DNA from 2 places in the Streptomyces sp. NPDC014891 genome. Region 2 is predicted to be linked to the other one. Evidence: riboswitches for the same ligand, from Rfam matches in the RefSeq annotation. Region 2 holds a riboswitch; the other holds the start of a gene.

Region 1 (8,974 bases), on a different contig from region 2:
GGTGGTCGCGGCGAGCGCCGCCTTCCGGTCGAGCCCCGACTCCAGGGCCCGGTGGAAGGTGTCGGCCTGCCACGAGGCCCCGTTCACCTTCCGCAGGCACCGCTGCTCGATCACCCCGAGGTAGAAGTCCCGGTCGGCCGGTTCGATGTGCCAGGCGTCGAGTCCGGCCGCGGCGAGCGGCAGCAGCTCGTCGAGGACCAGCCGCACCGCGGGGACGGTCGCGACGCCGCCGGCCCGCCCCGACCGGGGCCAGCGCAGCTCCGCCTCGATGCCGTGCCGGCAGGCCGTGTCGAAGTTGGCCTCCGCGTCCTCGAAGGCCATCCGCTTCCAGACGGGCCGCGGGTCGTCGGCGAGGGAACGGACGAGCCCGTAGTAGAAGGCCGCGTTGGCGATGACGTCGGTGACGGTCGGCCCGGCCGGCAGGACCCGGTTCTCGACGCGCAGGTGCGGGACGCCGTCGACCCAGCCGTACACCGGCCGGTTCCAGCGGTAGACCGTGCCGTTGTGCAGGACGAGTTCCTGGAGCCGCGGGACGCCACCCCCGTCGAGGACGAGCAGCGGGTCCTCCTCGTCGCAGATCGGCAGCAGCGCGGGGAAGTAGCGCAGGTTCTCCTCGAAGAGGTCGTACACCGAGTCCACCCACCGCTCGCCGAACCAGGTGCGCGGCCGCACGCCCTGCGCCTGGAGTTCGGGCGGGCGGGTGTCGGTGGCCTGGGTGAAGAGCGGGGGCCGGGACTCGCGCCACAACTCGCGCCCGAAGACGAAGGGCGCGTTGGCGCCGAGCGCGATCTGCACGCCGGACACCGCCTGCGCCGCGTTCCACACGGCGGCGAAGCGGGCCGGTGTCACCTGGAGGTGGAGCTGCACCGAGGTGCAGGCCGCCTCGGGCACGATCGACTCCGAGGTGCACAGGAGCCGTTCGACCCCGTGGATGTCCAGGGTGAACTCCTCGCCCCTGGCGGCGAGGATCTGGTCGTTGAGGAGGGTGTAGCGGTCCGCCGCCGAGAGGTTCTCCGGGACCAGGTCGTCCTGCGTGAGGGTCGGCAGTATGCCGATCATGACGACGCCCGCGTCCAGTTCCGCGGCCTTGCGGTCGGCGTATCCGATTCCGGTGCCGATCTCCTCGGCGAGCCGGTCGAATACGCGCCCGTCGAGCTGGTGGGGCGCGATGTTCACTTCGAGGTTGAACAATCCGAGTTCCGTCTGGAAATCGGCGCTCGCGATCTTTTCCAGAACCGGCCCGTTCAGCATGCGGGGCAGTCCGTCGGCACCGGCGAGATTGAGTTCGATCTCCACTCCCATGAGATTGCGGGGACGGTCGAACCTCTTCTCCGCCAGCAGCCTCGCGAGCCCCGCGAGGCACTGCTGGAGCTTTCTCCGGTACTGCTGCCGGTCGGACGGGCCGAACCCGTCGGCCACGACCTTCTCCCCCATCGAAGCGTCCCTCCACGTGTGGGCGGCCGTCAGGGGGGCCGCGCGTCTCGGACCATATGCCCAGCGCGCTGATCCACAACGCCTGCGGAGGAGGGCCGCCGGAGGATAGGCTGGATGCAGCACCCCTCCGTCACATCCCGATGGCACGGAACAATCGACATATACCAATGTCCTATTGTCCCCGGACCCGGGGAGACAATTCGGCCGTCCGACTTCGCGAGGAATACGCAGGTGGGGGCGCCGATACCCGTGGATTCCGCTTCCGCAGCCGCTGTTTTACGGCCTGATGAAGCCTTGCCAGGAATATCGCCGACGTCTAGCGGAAACACTCCGTGAACACGTGTCGTATAAACTCCGCGGACGAGGCAGAGTGTTGGCGCCCGGTCATGGCCACAGGCACTCCTCTGGCCCCGCCGCCGACAGCGCCGTCGTACCTGCCCACGCGTCACCGTGTCTCCTGAGCGAGAGGCGACCCACCATGCTCCGACCCTCCCCGGCCCCTGCGCCGGCCCTCCGCAGCGTCCTCGCGGCCCTCGGCTCGCCGACAGCCGTCCGCGAGCCGCGAACGCCCGCCCTGCGGGCCGCGCAGGGACCGCTGAGCCCCGAACTCCCCCTGCCCGTCCACGTGCTCGGCGTCGCCGGGACACCCGGGCAGGCCCCCCGCACCCGCCTCGCCGGCTGGCGCTTCCTCATCAGGAACGGGGGCCGGACCATCGCCGCCGCGGACACCATGATGACCCCGGACGGCTGGTCCTTCTCGCACTTCTTCGAGGGGCCGTACGTCACCGCGACGGAACGGGCGCTGCACCAGGCCGAGGCGCTGCCCGGCCCGTACCAGCCCCGACTGCTCTCGGTGCCGGAGCTCTACATGCTGACCCTCTGGCTGCACGCCGACCCGGAGGCGGACGGGGCCGCCGGCGGTCCGGGCGCGGCGGACCTGATGGTGCCGCTCGCACCCGCCCCGCCGGGGATCGCCGCCCACCGCCCGTATCAGGTCGCCGACCTCCTGCCCGTGCTCAGCACCCGCCTCGCGCCGCCGCCCCTGCTGGGCTCGGCGGCGCCCGCCTGATCCACCGCACGAGCGTCGCCGCCCCGTGACCCCCGCCCGGGTCACGGGGCGCACTGCTGTCCGACATCCCGGCCCGAACACCGCACCCGAACACCCCTCCCGGACGGACTAGCCCACTGGGACCACTCCGAACCACCCAAAGAGACGGTGCAGTTGACCTGAACCGCCCCTGCGGGTGATGCGTCTTCCCAGGAAAGGACGAGCTGCCGCGAAATCCCTGCGGAAGACCGTCCATGGGGCAAGACTGGGATCGGAACCGAACCGACCGACGGGGGCGGCGATGAGCGCGAAGAGCCGCAGGACATCCACTACGACGCAGCGAAAGAACCCACCCATGTGCCAGCACCAGCCTGCCTGTCCCACTGCCGAATCCGCCGACCGTGAGGCGGCCCGACTGACGGCACACCACCCGGAGCAGGGCTGGAGCCTGCTGTGCAACGGCGTCCTGCTCTTCGAGGACACCGGCGAACTGCTGCCGGACGGGCAGATCATCGCCCCGCACCGGCCGTTGTCGGCGGGCCAGGTGACGACCGCCGCCTGAGGGGACCGCGCGACGCCGAGGGCCGGCCCGGAGACGTCCTCCGAACCGGCCCTCGTTCGCACGCCCGGCCCCCGTACCCGGCCGGGCCCGTGATCAGTTGTCGTACTCGTCCAGCGGCGGGCAGGAGCAGACCAGGTTCCGGTCGCCGAACGCGCCGTCGATGCGACGGACCGGCGGCCAGTACTTGTCGGCGGCCGAGACGCCGGCCGGGAAGACGGCCTCGTCGCGGGTGTACGCGTGGTTCCACTCGCCGCCCAGCGCCGCCGCGGTGTGCGGGGCGTTGCGCAGCGGGTTGTCGTCTGCGGGCCACTGGCCCCCGGCGACCTTCTCGATCTCGGCGCGGATCGCGATCATCGTGTCGCAGAAGCGGTCGAGCTCGGCCAGGTCCTCGGACTCGGTGGGCTCGATCATCAGCGTGCCGGCCACCGGGAACGACATCGTCGGCGCGTGGAAGCCGTAGTCGATCAGGCGCTTGGCGATGTCGTCGACCGTGACGCCGGTGGCCTTGGACAGTGGACGCAGGTCCACGATGCACTCGTGGGCGACCAGTCCGGCCGGACCGGTGTAGAGCACCGGGAAGTGCGGCTCCAGACGCTTGGCGATGTAGTTCGCCGCGAGGACGGCGACCTGGGTGGCCCGCTTGAGGCCCTCGCCGCCCATGAGGCGCACGTACGACCACGAGATCGGCAGGATGCCCGCGGAGCCCCACGGGGCGGCCGAGATCGGGCCCACGCCCGTCTCCGGGCCCGCGGTGGGCTGGAGCGGGTGGTTCGGCAGGTACGGGGCCAGGTGCGCGCGGACGCCGACCGGTCCGACGCCGGGGCCGCCGCCGCCGTGCGGGATGCAGAAGGTCTTGTGCAGGTTCAGGTGCGAGACGTCGCCGCCGAAGTGGCCGGGCTTGGCGAGGCCGACCAGCGCGTTGAGGTTGGCGCCGTCGACGTACACCTGGCCGCCGGCCTCGTGGACCTCGGCGCAGATGTCGGCGACGTGCTCCTCGAAGACGCCGTGCGTCGACGGGTAGGTGATCATGAGCACGGACAGCTCGTCGCGGTACTGCTCGATCTTGGCGCGCAGGTCCGCGACGTCGACCTCGCCGTCGTCGGCGGTCTTGACGACGACGACCTTCATGCCGGCCATCACCGCGGAGGCGGCGTTCGTGCCGTGCGCGGAGGACGGGATGAGGCACACGGTGCGCTGCTCGTCGCCGTTGGCGCGGTGGTAGGCGCGGACGGCCAGCAGGCCGGCCAGCTCGCCCTGCGATCCGGCGTTCGGCTGGATCGACACCTTGTCGTAGCCGGTGACCTCGGCGAGGCGCTCCTCCAGCTCGGTGATGAGCGTGACGTAGCCCTGGGCCTGCTCGACCGGGGCGAAGGGGTGCATCTGGCCGAACTCGGGCCAGGTCACCGACTCCATCTCGGTCGTCGCGTTCAGCTTCATGGTGCAGGAGCCGAGCGGGATCATGCCGCGGTCGAGCGCGTAGTCGCGGTCGGCGAGCTTGCGCAGGTAGCGCAGCATCGAGGTCTCGGACCGGTGCGCGTGGAAGACCGGGTGGGTCATGAACGCGTCGGAGCGGAGCAGACCGGAGGGCAGGGTGTCCTCGGTGGCGGCGTCCAGGGCCTCGATGTCGGCGGTCACGCCGAAGGCGCCCCACACGGCGGTGAGCTGGGCGCGGCCGGTGGTCTCGTCACAGGACATGGAGACGTGGTCGGCGTCGACGCGGTGGAGGTTCACGCCGGCCTCGCGGGCCGCGGCCACGACCGTGTCGGCCTTGCCGGGCACGCGGGCGGTGAGGGTGTCGAAGAAGGCGCCCTGGGTCAGCTCGACGCCGCCCGCGGTGAGGCCGGCGGCGAGGATCGCGGCGTACCGGTGGGTGCGGCGCGCGATGCCTTGGAGGCCCTCGGGGCCGTGGTAGACGGCGTACATGCCGGCCATGACGGCGAGCAGCACCTGGGCGGTGCAGATGTTGCTGGTGGCCTTCTCGCGGCGGATGTGCTGCTCGCGGGTCTGCAGGGCCAGGCGGTAGGCGCGGTTGCCGTCGGCGTCGACGGAGACGCCGACGAGGCGGCCGGGCAGCGAGCGCGCGTGCTTGTCCTGGACGGCCATGTAGCCGGCGTGCGGGCCGCCGAAGCCCATCGGGACGCCGAAGCGCTGGGTGGTGCCGACGGCGATGTCGGCGCCGAGCTCGCCGGGCGAGGTGAGCAGGGTGAGGGCGAGGAGGTCGGCGGCGACGGTGACGATCGCGCCGAGCTCGTGGGCGGCGTCGATCAGCGGCTTGATGTCGCGGACGGCACCGGAGGCTCCGGGGTACTGGAGCAGCACGCCGAAGACGCCGCGCTCGGCGACCTCGGCCGGGATGCCCTCGCTGAGGTCGGCGACGACGACCTCGACGCCGGTCGGCTCGGCGCGGGTCTCGATGACGGCGATGGTCTGCGGCAGGGCGTCCGCGTCGATCAGGAAGACGCCGTTCTTGACCTTGCCGACGCGCCGGGCGAGCGCCATGGCCTCGGCGGCGGCGGTGCCCTCGTCGAGCAGCGAGGCGCCGGAGGTGGGCAGCCCGGTCAGGTCGGCGACGACGGTCTGGAAGTTCAGCAGGGCCTCGAGGCGGCCCTGCGAGATCTCCGGCTGGTAGGGCGTGTACGCCGTGTACCAGGCGGGGTTCTCCATCACGTTCCGGAGGATCACCGGCGGCGTGAAGGTGCCGTAGTAGCCGAGGCCGATCATCGGCGCGAGGACCTGGTTGCGGTCGGCGAGCGCCCGCAGCTCGGCGAGCACCTCGGCCTCCGTGCGCGCGGCCGGCAGGGCCAGCGCCTCGGTGTTCTTGATGACGTCCGGCACCGCGGCGGCCGTGAGCTCGTCGAGCGAGCCGTAACCGACCTGGGCGAGCATCTTGGCGCGCGCCTCGGCGTCGGGCCCGATGTGCCGCTGCTCGAACGGGATGCCCTGTTCGAGCTCGGAGAGCGGAATGCGGTTGGCGGTCATGTACGGAGGCCTCCTGGTCGTCACGACCTGCGAGGGGCACCACGGCGCGGGTACCCGGACGGCCTCCCCCTCTGTCATCTCAACCTGAGAGTTTCACCGGCCCGCCTCACGGCACACCGGCTTTCACCGTCGGTGAGAGCGCATGCCGTCGGACACCGCTCTGCTTTCCAGAGTGACCTCGTCCGCGCGGTACAGGGGCCTGAGAGATTCCGGGGAGGATTTGCTCCTTCGGCGCCCACCGGAAGTGATCTCCGGGGGACTCTCCCGCACGGGGTCGCCAGCCACACCCAGCCTACCAGCGAGGTTCCGGCTTCCATCGCTCAAGTGGCCGACATCCCAGTTGTGCACTTTCGTAGGGGTGTAGGGGTGGGTGCAGAGCAGTTGCGACCTGTTGGAGGGACCGTGCAGACCGATATCGATCCGCGCAGCCTGATCGGCCGCAAGGCGTACGACCGGAACGGACACAAGATCGGAACCGTGGACGAGGTGTACCTGGACGACGCGACCGGCATCCCGGAATGGGCGGCCGTCCGCACCGGCCTGTTCAGCCGGGACGCCTTCGTCCCGCTCGAACCGAGCGAACTGATCGACAACGGCCTCCACATCCCGTACGAGCGGGCCCTCATCAAGGACGCCCCCGACTTCGGGGTCGGGCGCCACCTGTCCCCGGAACAGGAGCTGCAGCTCTACCGCCACTACAGCCTCGCGCTCCCCCCGCCCCCGACCGACAGCCCGGACACCGACTTCGGCCGCCTGGCGGGCCAGTAGACCGACCGCGGCGGCGTCGCCGCGCGCACCCGGCGGCCGACGGGCCGCCGGGCCACCACGAGGGCGCGCGTGGACACCGGCCCCTCTCCCGGGAGCACGCCGCCCGAACCCGACACCGCACGGTCCGGCAGTGGTCCCGCAGCCCGCAGCCCGAGGCTGCTCCTATGTCCCGCCCTCCACCAGCGGCAGCGCCTCCCCGGGCTCCAGCTCGGGATCGTCCACGGCGAAGGTCCGCACCCTCCCGGGCTTCGACCCCGGTTCCTCGAACCGCACCGTGACCCGCCCGACCCCGCTGCCCTGCACCCACCCCGCGCCGTACACGGCGTGCCGGACGTCGTGCCCCGGGGCCCAGTGCCGGACGGCGGGCTCGTCGGCGCCGCCCTCACCGGCGGACGAGGGGACGTCCGCACCCGGGTCGGCGGGGACCGCCGCCACCCCGGCCCCCGCCTCCACCGAGGCCGCGGCCACCTCCGCCTCAGCCTCCGCCTGCGCGAAGAGGTCCTCCTGCGTGTAGTCGGCGAGCCCGCTCACCCCGACCCCGAGCAGCCGGACGCCCCCGGTGGTGTCCACCGCCTCCAGCAGCCGCCCCGCGGCCTCCCGCACCACCACCGGATCGTCCGTGGGCCCCCGGAGCGTCTCGGACCGCGTCAGCGTGGAGAAGTCGAAGCGCCGCACCTTCAGGACGATGGTCCGCCCGGAGTGGCCGGAGGCCCGCAGCCTCCCCACGCACCGCTCCGCGAGCCGTTCGACCTCGACCCTGATCCGCACCCGGTCGTGCAGGTCGACGTCGAAGGTGTCCTCGACGGAGACCGACTTGGCGTCCCGCTCGGCCACCACGGGCCGATCGTCGAACCCCCGGGCCATCCGGTACAGCGAGGCCCCGTGCGCCCGCCCGAGCAGTCGTACGAGCTCGTCCTCGCCCGCCTCCGCCAGATCGGACACGGTGGACATCCCGGCCCGCCGCAGGTGCTCCCCGGTGGCCGGACCCACCCCCGGCAGGATCCGCACCGACCGCGGGGCCAGGAGCTCCCGCTCGGTCCCGGGTTCGATCAGGACGAGACCGTCGGGCTTCGCCTCCTCGGAGGCGATCTTCGCGATCATCTTGGATCCCGCGAGCCCCACGGACCCGGTGAGCCCCGTCGTCGCCAGGATGTCGACCCGCAGCCGCTCGCCGGCCGTGCGGGCGCTCGCGCTGTCGTGGGCCGCTCCCCCGGCCTCCAGGTCCACGAAGGCCTCGTCGAGGCTGAGCGGCTCCACGAGCGGCGAGAGCCGGCCCAGCAGCTCCATGACCTGCTCGCTGATGGACCGGTAGAAGGAGAAGCGGGGCACGAGGTAGGCGGCGTTCGGCGCGAGCCGCCGCGCCTGCCCCATGGGCATGGCCGAGTGGACTCCGAAGCGGCGCGCCTCGTAGGAGGCGGTGGCGACCACGCCCCGGGGCCCGAGGCCGCCGACGACCACGGGCTTTCCGCGCAGGCTGGGCTTCGACGCCTGCTCGGCGGCGGCGAAGAAGGCGTCCATGTCGAGATGGAGGATGGTGGGCGCGGCTCTCACAGCTCCGATGCTGCCTCACACCACTGACAACGGGCCCCGCAACACCGTGGAGGGATCAGGGCCGGCCTCGAAGCCCGGCCGTGGCCCCTGAGCGGACCTTGACGCCCCACCACGGGGCCGGGCCCGACCGCGGAGCCCCGGTGCCCGGGACGGGCCGGGGAAGGCCGCGACGGGCCCCCGCCGGCCTCAGACCGCCCTGTCCCGCCGCCTGCGCGCCAGTTCGTCCCCCGGGTTGTGCCCCACGAGCGTCTCGCCCGTGTCGACCCGCTCCCCGTGCAGCTGCGACAGCGCCGCCTCGACGTCCCGCCAGACCACGCCGACGGCGATGCCGAAGACCCCCTGGCCGCCCTGGAGCAGGTCGACGACCTCGTCCGGCGAGGAGCACTCGTAGACCGTGGCACCGTCGCTCATGAGGGTCATCCGCTCCAGGTCGCGAAAGCCCCGCGCCCGCAGGTGCTGCACGGCGGCCCGGATGTTCTGGAGGGCGACCCCGGTGTCCAGGAACCGCTTGACGATCTTCAGCACGACGACGTCGCGGAAGCTGTAGAGCCGCTGGGTCCCCGAGCCGTACGCCGGCCGCACGCTCGGTTCCACGAGGCCGGTACGCGCCCAGTAGTCCAGCTGGCGATAGG
Region 2 (8,974 bases):
GAGGCCGTGGGCGGCTTGACACCCGCGCCGAGGAAGCTGAGCGCCGCTTCGGTGAGGATGTTGGTGGGGATCATGAGGGTCGCGTAGACCGTGATCGGGGCGATCAGGTTCGGCAGCAGCTCGCGGCGGAGGATGTAGAGGCGGCCGGCGCCGAGGCTCTGGGCGGCCTCGACGTACTCGCGGTTGCGCAGCGAGAGGGTCTGGCCGCGGACGATGCGGCCGACGTACGGCCAGCCGAAGAAGCCGATGACGAGCACCAGGGCGGCGATGCGGACGCCGGAGCCGTCGAGGCCGAGGAGCTGGTTCGGCAGGACGGAGACGAGGGCGATCGTGAAGAGCAGCTGCGGGAAGGCGAGCATCACGTCCATGACCCGGCTGAGGGCCGCGTCGACCCAGCCGCCGAAGTAGCCGGCGATGATGCCGAGGACCGTGCCGAGGACGACGGCGAAGACCGCCGCGAGGAAGGCGACGAGGAGCGAGATCCGGGCGCCGTAGACGATACGGCTGAAGACGTCGCGGCCGTTGACGGGCTCGACTCCGAAGAGGAAGTCGGAACTGACGCCGCCCCAGGAGCCGATCGGGGTGCCGAACAGGGGGTCGATCTGGTCCTCGTGGAACTCGTCCGGCGGGTGGCCGAGGAGGCCGACGATGACCGGCGCGAAGATCGCGACGAGGATGAGGAAGACGACGACGAAGGCGCCCGCGAGGGCCAGTTTGTCGCGCTTGAGCCGGGTCCAGGCGATCTGCCAGGGCGAGCGGCCCTCGATCGCCTTGGCGGGGGCGCCGGCCTCGGGGAAGCCGGGGGCGACGGGCGCGCCATCGACGGTGGCGGTCGCCTCGCCCGCACTCTTCTCGTGCAGTGGTGCCGTCATCGTGGTGAGGACCCCTCTCGGCCGCCGGTAGCCGGCCCTTGCCCGCCGCGGGTAGCGGCTCGGTGGAACAACCTGCCGGGCGACCTGCTCGAAAGGAGCCGAACGCCCGGTGTTCCGGGGAGTCTTCAATGTGCTTGTGATCACCCGCCAGCCCTGACGAGGAATGTTTGCTCAAACGTGATGCGGTGCTGCGACTTCCGTTATCCGGACGTCGGGGGCGCCTGAGCGGACCATCTCGGGGCCTCTTCCCCTCAATCGGACATGTCCCCTCAACTATGCGTTCGAGCTCCTGAATTGGGGCGAACGAAAGCCTCCGGAGCGGACTCCGGAGGCTGATGGGGAAGGAGGGGAGAAGGTGTACGTCTCAGTATCCGGACGGCGCGGGCGGGGGGTATCCGTAGCCCGGGGCGGGCGCCCCGCCGCGTCCGGCGTGCGCCTCGCGGTCGTAGAACGGGCGCCCGTTGGCGCGCAGCCAGAGGGCCACCGGGTCGTACCCGTCGGAGAGGGCGACCGTGGAGACGGGCAGCCCGTCGGGTACGGCGCCGATGGACTGGCGCATCATCGACCGGACGGTGTCGACGGCGGCCGCCGAGGTGTCGTACAGGTCGAGGCCGATGGCGAGGTACGGGGAGCCGAGCGCGGGCTGCACCCAGCCGCGGCGCAGCGCCCGGACGGCGGGGGTGCGGTGCGCGTTCTGCGTGAGCAGGGCGTAGAACTGCGGGATCTCCAGGGTGGGCTCGGTGACCCGGAGCGGCCCGGCGGGCATCCGGTCGAGGCCGGTGGCGATCCGGCGGAGGTCGGCCCAGGGGATGCCGACACCGCCGCCGGGGGCGTGCGGATTGAGCCAGACGCCCCAGCGGTCGGGGTAGAGGGCGCGGGCGATCTCCCGGCCGGTGACGAGCTCGTGGGCGCGGTGCCAGCCGGAGGCGGCCAGTTCCTGCGCGGAGGTGACGCAGGGCGCGTAGCCGAAGCCGTCGACCTCCATGTTCCCGTACTGGGCGTCGGACGAGCCGGGCGAGCCCTGCCAGAGCAGCATCCACAGCTCGCCGTCGGCGAGGGCGTGCAGCAGCTGCTCGTACGCGTCGTAGCGTCCGGGTGCCACCTGGCGCAGCATGTGCTCGACCTGTCCGGTCGCCGCGGTGCCTGACGCGCTCACCCTGGGTCCTGCCCCTCTTCCGTCGCCGTCGCTGTTGCCGACGTCTGTGCCTGCTGTCGAGAAGTTCAGCTTAAACAGGCCGTCCGTCACACGGCGGCGCGCTGGTAGAAGGGGCGCACCCGCTCCAGCATCCAGTCGCCGACCGGGTCCTGTGCCATGTCGAGCAGGATGAGGTTGACCGGCCAGGCGCACTCGACGCGGCCGAGGGCGCGGCCGAGGGCGTCCAGGGGCGCGTTGCGGTCGACGCCGTCCCAGGCCGCGAGCTGCACGCCGATGAAGAGGGCGGGTTCGGTGCCCTCGACGCTGGCGAGGGCCCGGCGGGCGGTGGTGACGACGCCGGTGGCCTCGAACTCGGCGGAGGCGGCGGCGAGGAAGTCGACCGGGTCGTCCTGCCAGTCGGGCTCGAAGAGCCGGACGCGGCCGCCGGTGGCGGGCCCGTCGAGCGGGGTGCGGCCGACGCGGCACAGCTCGGCGACGGCCGGCGGGGGCAGCGGGACGCCGACGACGCCGCCGGGGTTCACGGCGATGCCGAGCTGCGGGGGCAGGCCGCGGGCGAAGTCACGGGCAGGGGCGACGGTGAACGACATGTGGCCGCCGACGCAGGCGAGGAACTGCTCCTCGGAGCTGAAGACGGGGACGTAGGCCGCGCCGTCGATCTCCATGGTGGCGAGGTCGAGGTTCGGGCTGTCGGGTCCGCCGCCGTTGGGCAGGGGCACCCAGACCGGGCTGCGGCCGAGGACCTCGACCAGGCGGGCGCCCGCCGCGGGGTTGCCGAGTGAGGCGGCAAGGACCTCTTCGAGCTCGTTGCCCGGCCACGTCACGTCCACGGTCGCGTTTCCCCTTCTCGCACGGCCTGCCGTACCGGCCGCCCCGGCAGCACCCTAACGCCGCCCCGGCGCCGCCGTGGCCAAAAGAAGCGGTACGGACACTCCGGGACAGGGGCGTACGTCACAGCGGCCCGGGCCGCGGCGGGCGGTCGCGCGCCGCCGGGGCCCGGGCCGCCCGCCTCAGGCCGCCTGGCGGAAGCCGATCGTCCGCAGGAGGTCCGCCGCGTCCCGGTCGAGCAGGGTCGCGGAGGCGCAGCCGTGCGGCAGCCGGCCGGACTCCGCTGCGGCGACGAGCCGGGCGACGGCCCGCCGGTGCCGGGCGAAGGCGTACGCGGAGACGCCCCGGCCGCGGGCCCGCTGGCCCGCGCGGGCGGTGTCCGGGTCCACGTCGAGGAGGACCAGGTGGAGGGCGCGGCCGCGGCGCCGGGCCTCCCGGGCGAGCCAGCCCCGGACCCAGGACTGGGTGCCGCAGTCGTGCACGATCACCCCGGCGCCGGAGCGCAGGGCGCGGTGCAGGCCCGCGTAGTGCGCGATGCGGACCAGGGGGCGGTAGACGGCGTACGGCAGGAGGCGGGGCATGCGGGCCTCCCAGCGCTCCCGGGTGTCCTGCGAGTCGATGCCGGCGCCGTCGGCCGCGCGTCGCATCAGGGTGGACTTGCCGCTGCCGGGCAGGCCGGAGACGACCACCAGGTCGCCGGGGGCGAAGGTGAGGGCGCGGGGGCCGCGGCCGCCGCGCTCGCGCAGGTCGCGCAGGAGCCGTCCGCGGCCGCGGGTGCGCGCGCGGGCCCGCTGGGACGGTATGCCGGTACTTCGGGCATATGCGCCGGTGTGCTCGTACCTCATCGCTTCTCCCCCTGCCGGGCCCGGGAAGACCCTTGCCCACAAAGTGTAAAGAAGCGGTAATGGGACACAAGCGATGTGCCACGCCGACCTCGCGTGCAATGATGTGCGCGCCAGGCGCGCACAGTCGCCGCACAATCGCATACCGGCCGCTCGAATCCGCGCGGGAGAGTTCCGGACGCCAGGCGTGTCCGGACGCCGAAGGAGCAAGACCCTCCCTTGAATCTCTCAGGCCCCGTACCGCGTGGATGAGGCAGATCTGAAAAGCGGGACACCGTGCCGTGTCCCCACCCAAGGTGCAAGCCGACCTCTCGGTGCCGGTCTCCCGGCGACGAGATGCTCTCGGTGAACCTCTCAGGTTCCATGACAGATGGGGAGGACGTCCTCGCCCGTCATGTGTTTCGTCACCGATCACGCCCTTGGGACCCGGGAGCCACCCATGAGCACTGCCCCCCGTCTGACCGCCCTCGATGCCCTGCATCGTTCGCTGGGCGCGACCATGACCGACTTCGCCGGCTGGGACATGCCGCTCCGGTACGGCAGCGAGCGGGACGAGCACGTCGCCGTCCGCACCCGGGCGGGCCTGTTCGACCTCTCCCACATGGGCGAGATCACGGTCACCGGCCCGCGGGCCGTCGAGCTCCTCGACCACGCCCTGGTCGGCAACATCTCCACGGTGGGCGTGGGCCGCGCCCGCTACACGATGATCTGCCAGGAGGACGGCGGGATCCTCGACGACCTGATCGTGTACCGCCTCGGCGAGACGGAGTACATGGTCGTCGCCAACGCCTCCAACGCGCAGACCGTCCTGGACGCGCTCACGGCCCGCGCGGAGGGCTTCGACGCCGAGGTCCGGGACGACCGCGACGCCTACGCCCTGATCGCGGTCCAGGGCCCGGAGTCCCCCGGCATCCTGAAGTCGCTCACGGACGCCGACCTGGACGGTCTGAAGTACTACGCCGGCCTGCCGGGCACGGTCGCCGGGGTGCCCGCGCTGATCGCCCGTACCGGCTACACCGGCGAGGACGGCTTCGAGCTGTTCCTGAAGCCCGAGCACGCCGAGCAGGTCTGGGTGGCGCTGACCGAGGCCGGCGCGCCGGTCGGTCTGATTCCCTGCGGCCTGTCCTGCCGCGACACGCTCCGCCTGGAGGCGGGCATGCCGCTGTACGGCCACGAGCTGACCACCGCGCTGACCCCCTTCGACGCGGGTCTGGGCCGGGTCGTGAAGTTCGAGAAGACGACGAACGACGGCCGCTTCGTCGGCCGAGAGGCGCTGGAGAAGGCCGCCGAGCGTGCCGAGACCGCCCCGCCGCGCAAGCTCGTCGGTCTGGTCGCCGAGGGCCGCCGGGTCCCGCGGGCCGGCTTCTCGGTGGTCAAGGACGGCGTGGTGATCGGCGAGGTCACCTCCGGCGCCCCCTCCCCCACCCTCGGAAAGCCGATCGCCATGGCGTACGTGGACGCGGCGCACGCCGAGCCCGGCACCCAGGGTGTAGGTGTGGACGTCCGGGGCACCCACGAGCCCTACGAGGTCGTGGCACTGCCGTTCTACAAGCGCCAGAAGTGACGCGTCCGTCTCACTTCGCGTCTCATCCCGCAAGACCCTCGTTCATCAGCACTCCCCCGATCCAGGAGAATCAGGCCATGAGCAACCCCCAGCAGCTGCGCTACACCAAGGAGCACGAGTGGCTGTCGGCCGCCGAGGACGGTGTCGCGACCGTCGGCATCACGGAGTTCGCCGCCAACGCGCTCGGTGACGTCGTCTACGCCCAGCTCCCGGAGGTCGGCTCCACGATCACCGCGGGCGAGTCCTGCGGCGAGCTGGAGTCCACCAAGTCGGTCAGCGACCTGTACGCCCCGGTGACGGGCGAGATCGTCGAGGCCAACCAGGACGTCGTGGACGACCCGTCCCTCGTGAACACCGCTCCGTTCGAGGGTGGCTGGCTGTTCAAGGTACGCCTCACGGGCGAGCCGGAGGACCTGCTCACCGCCGACGAGTACGCCGCGTTCACCGCCGGCTAACCCGACACCCCTAGGGATCGATTCATGTCGCTTCTGAACACTCCCCTCCACGAGCTGGACCCGGACGTCGCCGCCGCCGTCGACGCCGAGCTCCGCCGTCAGCAGTCCACCCTCGAGATGATCGCGTCGGAGAACTTCGCTCCGGTCGCCGTCATGGAGGCGCAGGGCTCCGTCCTCACCAACAAGTACGCCGAGGGCTACCCGGGCCGCCGCTACTACGGCGGCTGCGAGCACGTCGACGTGGCCGAGCAGATCGCGATCGACCGGATCAAGGACCTGTTCGGCGCCGAGTACGCCAACGTCCAGCCGCACTCCGGCGCCTCCGCGAACCAGGCCGCCCTCTTCGCGATCGCCCAGCCCGGCGACACGATCCTGGGTCTGGACCTGGCGCACGGCGGCCACCTGACCCACGGCATGCGCCTGAACTTCTCGGGCAAGCAGTTCGACGTGGTCGCGTACCACGTGGACGAGGCCGGTCTGGTCGACATGGCCGAGGTCGAGCGCCTCGCCAAGGAGCACCGCCCCAAGGTGATCATCGCGGGCTGGTCCGCCTACCCGCGCCAGCTGGACTTCGCCGAGTTCCGCCGGATCGCCGACGAGGTCGAGGCCTACCTGTGGGTCGACATGGCCCACTTCGCGGGTCTGGTCGCGGCCGGTCTGCACCCGAACCCGGTCGAGTACGCGGACGTGGTGACCTCCACCACGCACAAGACGCTCGGCGGCCCCCGCGGCGGCATCATCCTGGCGAAGAAGGAGTTCGCGAAGAAGCTGAACTCCTCGGTCTTCCCCGGATTCCAGGGCGGCCCGCTGGAGCACGTGATCGCGGCCAAGGCCGTCTCCTTCAAGGTCGCGGCCTCGGAGGAGTTCAAGGAGCGCCAGCAGCGCACCCTGGACGGCGCCCGCATCATCGCCGAGCGCCTGGTCCAGGACGACGTCACCGCCCACGGTGTCTCCGTCCTGTCCGGCGGCACGGACGTCCACCTGCTCCTCGTCGACCTGCGCGACAGCGAGCTGGACGGCCAGCAGGCCGAGGACCGCCTCCACGAGGTGGGCATCACGGTCAACCGGAACGCCGTTCCGAACGACCCGCGCCCGCCGATGGTCACCTCCGGTCTGCGCATCGGCACGCCGGCGCTCGCCACCCGCGGTTTCCAGGCCGAGGACTTCGCCGAGGTCGCCGACATCATCGCGGAGACCCTGAAGCCCGGCTTCGACGCCGAGTCCCTCAAGGCGCGGGTCACCGCGCTGGCGGACAAGCACCCGCTGTACCCCGGCCTGAAGTAGTTTCGTACGCTTTTGTTCGACCGGAACCCTGGGGCACCGCGCACACTGGACGGTGAGCGCGGTGCCCCACCCCATGTCCCCGCGCTGTACCGCACGTCCTTCTTCGCGCTTCTCTGCTCCACCCCGGCAGACAACGGCGTCTAGCCCCACAAGGAGTCTTCGTGGCCATCTCGGTCTTCGACCTGTTCTCGATCGGCATCGGCCCGTCGAGCTCCCACACGGTGGGTCCGATGCGAGCCGCCCGGATGTTCGCCCGCCGCCTGAAGAACGAGGGCCTGTTGGCCCACACCGCCCGCATCCGGGCGGAGCTGTACGGCTCCCTGGGTGCGACCGGCCACGGCCACGGGACCCCGAAGGCGGTCCTGCTGGGCCTGGAGGGCAGCTCGCCCCGCACGGTGAACGTGGAGACGGCCGACGACGAGGTCGAGCGGATCAAGTCGAGCGGCCGGATCAACCTGCTCGGCGCGCACGAGATCCCCTTCGACTTCGACGCCGACCTGATCCTGCACCGGCGCAAGGCGCTGCCGTACCACGCCAACGGCATGACGATCTTCGCGTACGACGCCGAGGGCGCCCCGGTCCTGGAGAAGACGTACTACTCGGTCGGCGGCGGCTTCGTCGTGGACGAGGACGCCGTCCAGGGCGAGAACCCGATCGTCCCGGACGACACCGTCCTGAAGTACCCCTTCCGCACCGGCGACGAGCTGCTCCGCCTCGCGAAGGAGACGGGCCTGTCGATCTCCGCGCTGATGCTGGAGAACGAGAAGGCCTGGCGCACCGAGGACGAGATCCGCGCGGGCCTGCTGGAGATCTGGCGGGTCATGCAGTCCTGCGTCTCGCGCGGCATGTCCCGCGAGGGCATCCTGCCCGGCGGTCTGAAGGTGCGCCGGCGCGCCGCGAACCTGGCCCGCAAGCTGCGCTCCGAGGGCGACCCCAAGATGCACGCCATGGAGTGGATCACCCTCTACGCGATGGCCGTGAACGAGGAGAACGCGGCGGGCGGCCGGGTGGTCACCGCCCCGACGAACGGCGCGGCCGGCATCATCCCCGCCGTCCTGCACTACTACACGAACTTCGGGGCGGGAGCCGCCTCGGAAGAGGAGAAGGAAGACGGCATCGTCCGCTTCATGCTGGCGGCCGGCGCGGTCGGCATGCTCTTCAAGGAGAACGCCTCGATCTCCGGCGCCGAGGTCGGCTGCCAGGGCGAGGTCGGCTCGGCCTGCTCGATGGCGGCGGGCGCGCTCGCCGAGGTCCTCGGCGGCACGCCGGAGCAGGTGGAGAACGCGGCCGAGATCGGAATGGAGCACAACCTGGGCCTGACCTGCGACCCGGTCGGCGGCCTGGTGCAGATCCCGTGCATCGAGCGCAACGGCATGGCGGCGGTCAAGGCCGTCACGGCGGCGAAGATGTCGATGCGCGGCGACGGCAGCCACCTGGTCTCCCTCGACAAGGTCATCAAGACCATGAAGGAGACCGGCGCGGACATGAGCGTCAAGTACAAGGAGACCGCGCGGGGCGGGCTCGCGGTGAACATCATCGAGTGCTGAACCGATTCTCCGGGCGGGCCCCCGGCCGGTGGGCGGTCCCCGGGCCGGGCGGCCGCCGCCGCCCGGGCCGGGGGCCGGGTCAGTAGCGCACCCAGAGGACGTAGACGTCCGGGCGCGACGGGGCGAAGGGCTCGCAGAGGAAGAGCGCGCCCCAGAGCGGACGGCCCGCGACGCCGGCCGCCTGGCACTCGGCGTACGAGGAGTGGTGGCTGCGCGGGTAGAAGCCGGGACCCGCGGCCTCGGCGGTGCCCGCGGTGCCGAGCGCGAGCGCTCCGGCCGTGGCCGCGGTGGCGAGTACGGCTGCGATGCGACGGTTCATGGCATGTCCTCCTGAAAACGCCGGGATGCCCCGGCGGAGTGCGTGACGATGCGATGTGAAGCGTTGCGGTGCGGTATGTGCCGGCTGCGCAGCCGGGTCGAACGTACCGT

The links. Region 2 has a riboswitch for glycine ahead of gcvT (glycine cleavage system aminomethyltransferase GcvT). Riboswitches for the same ligand answer to the same signal wherever they lie in the genome.
Region 1: another riboswitch for glycine. It lies ahead of gcvP (aminomethyl-transferring glycine dehydrogenase); the one in region 2 lies ahead of gcvT (glycine cleavage system aminomethyltransferase GcvT).

Annotation. Positions count from the first base shown of each region.
Region 1 covers NZ_JBIBWF010000001.1:1,079,527-1,088,500, forward strand. The annotation lists gene ACF09E_RS04580 (glutamate--cysteine ligase) at 1-1,434, opposite strand, end outside; gene ACF09E_RS04585 (hypothetical protein) at 1,913-2,503, shown strand; gene ACF09E_RS04590 (DUF5999 family protein) at 2,838-3,044, shown strand; gene gcvP (aminomethyl-transferring glycine dehydrogenase) at 3,138-6,023, opposite strand; glycine riboswitch at 6,201-6,300, opposite strand; gene ACF09E_RS04600 (PRC-barrel domain-containing protein) at 6,426-6,791, shown strand; gene ACF09E_RS04605 (DNA polymerase IV) at 6,954-8,342, opposite strand; gene bldO (whiB transcriptional repressor BldO) at 8,529-8,974, opposite strand, start outside.
Region 2 covers NZ_JBIBWF010000005.1:233,134-242,107, forward strand. The annotation lists gene ACF09E_RS16390 (ABC transporter permease) at 1-872, opposite strand, end outside; gene ACF09E_RS16395 (enhanced serine sensitivity protein SseB C-terminal domain-containing protein) at 1,237-2,028, opposite strand; gene ACF09E_RS16400 (enhanced serine sensitivity protein SseB) at 2,115-2,855, opposite strand; gene ACF09E_RS16405 (AAA family ATPase) at 3,036-3,698, opposite strand; glycine riboswitch at 3,850-3,948, shown strand; gene gcvT (glycine cleavage system aminomethyltransferase GcvT) at 4,135-5,259, shown strand; gene gcvH (glycine cleavage system protein GcvH) at 5,337-5,714, shown strand; gene glyA (serine hydroxymethyltransferase) at 5,739-6,998, shown strand; gene ACF09E_RS16425 (L-serine ammonia-lyase) at 7,160-8,545, shown strand; gene ACF09E_RS16430 (hypothetical protein) at 8,625-8,864, opposite strand.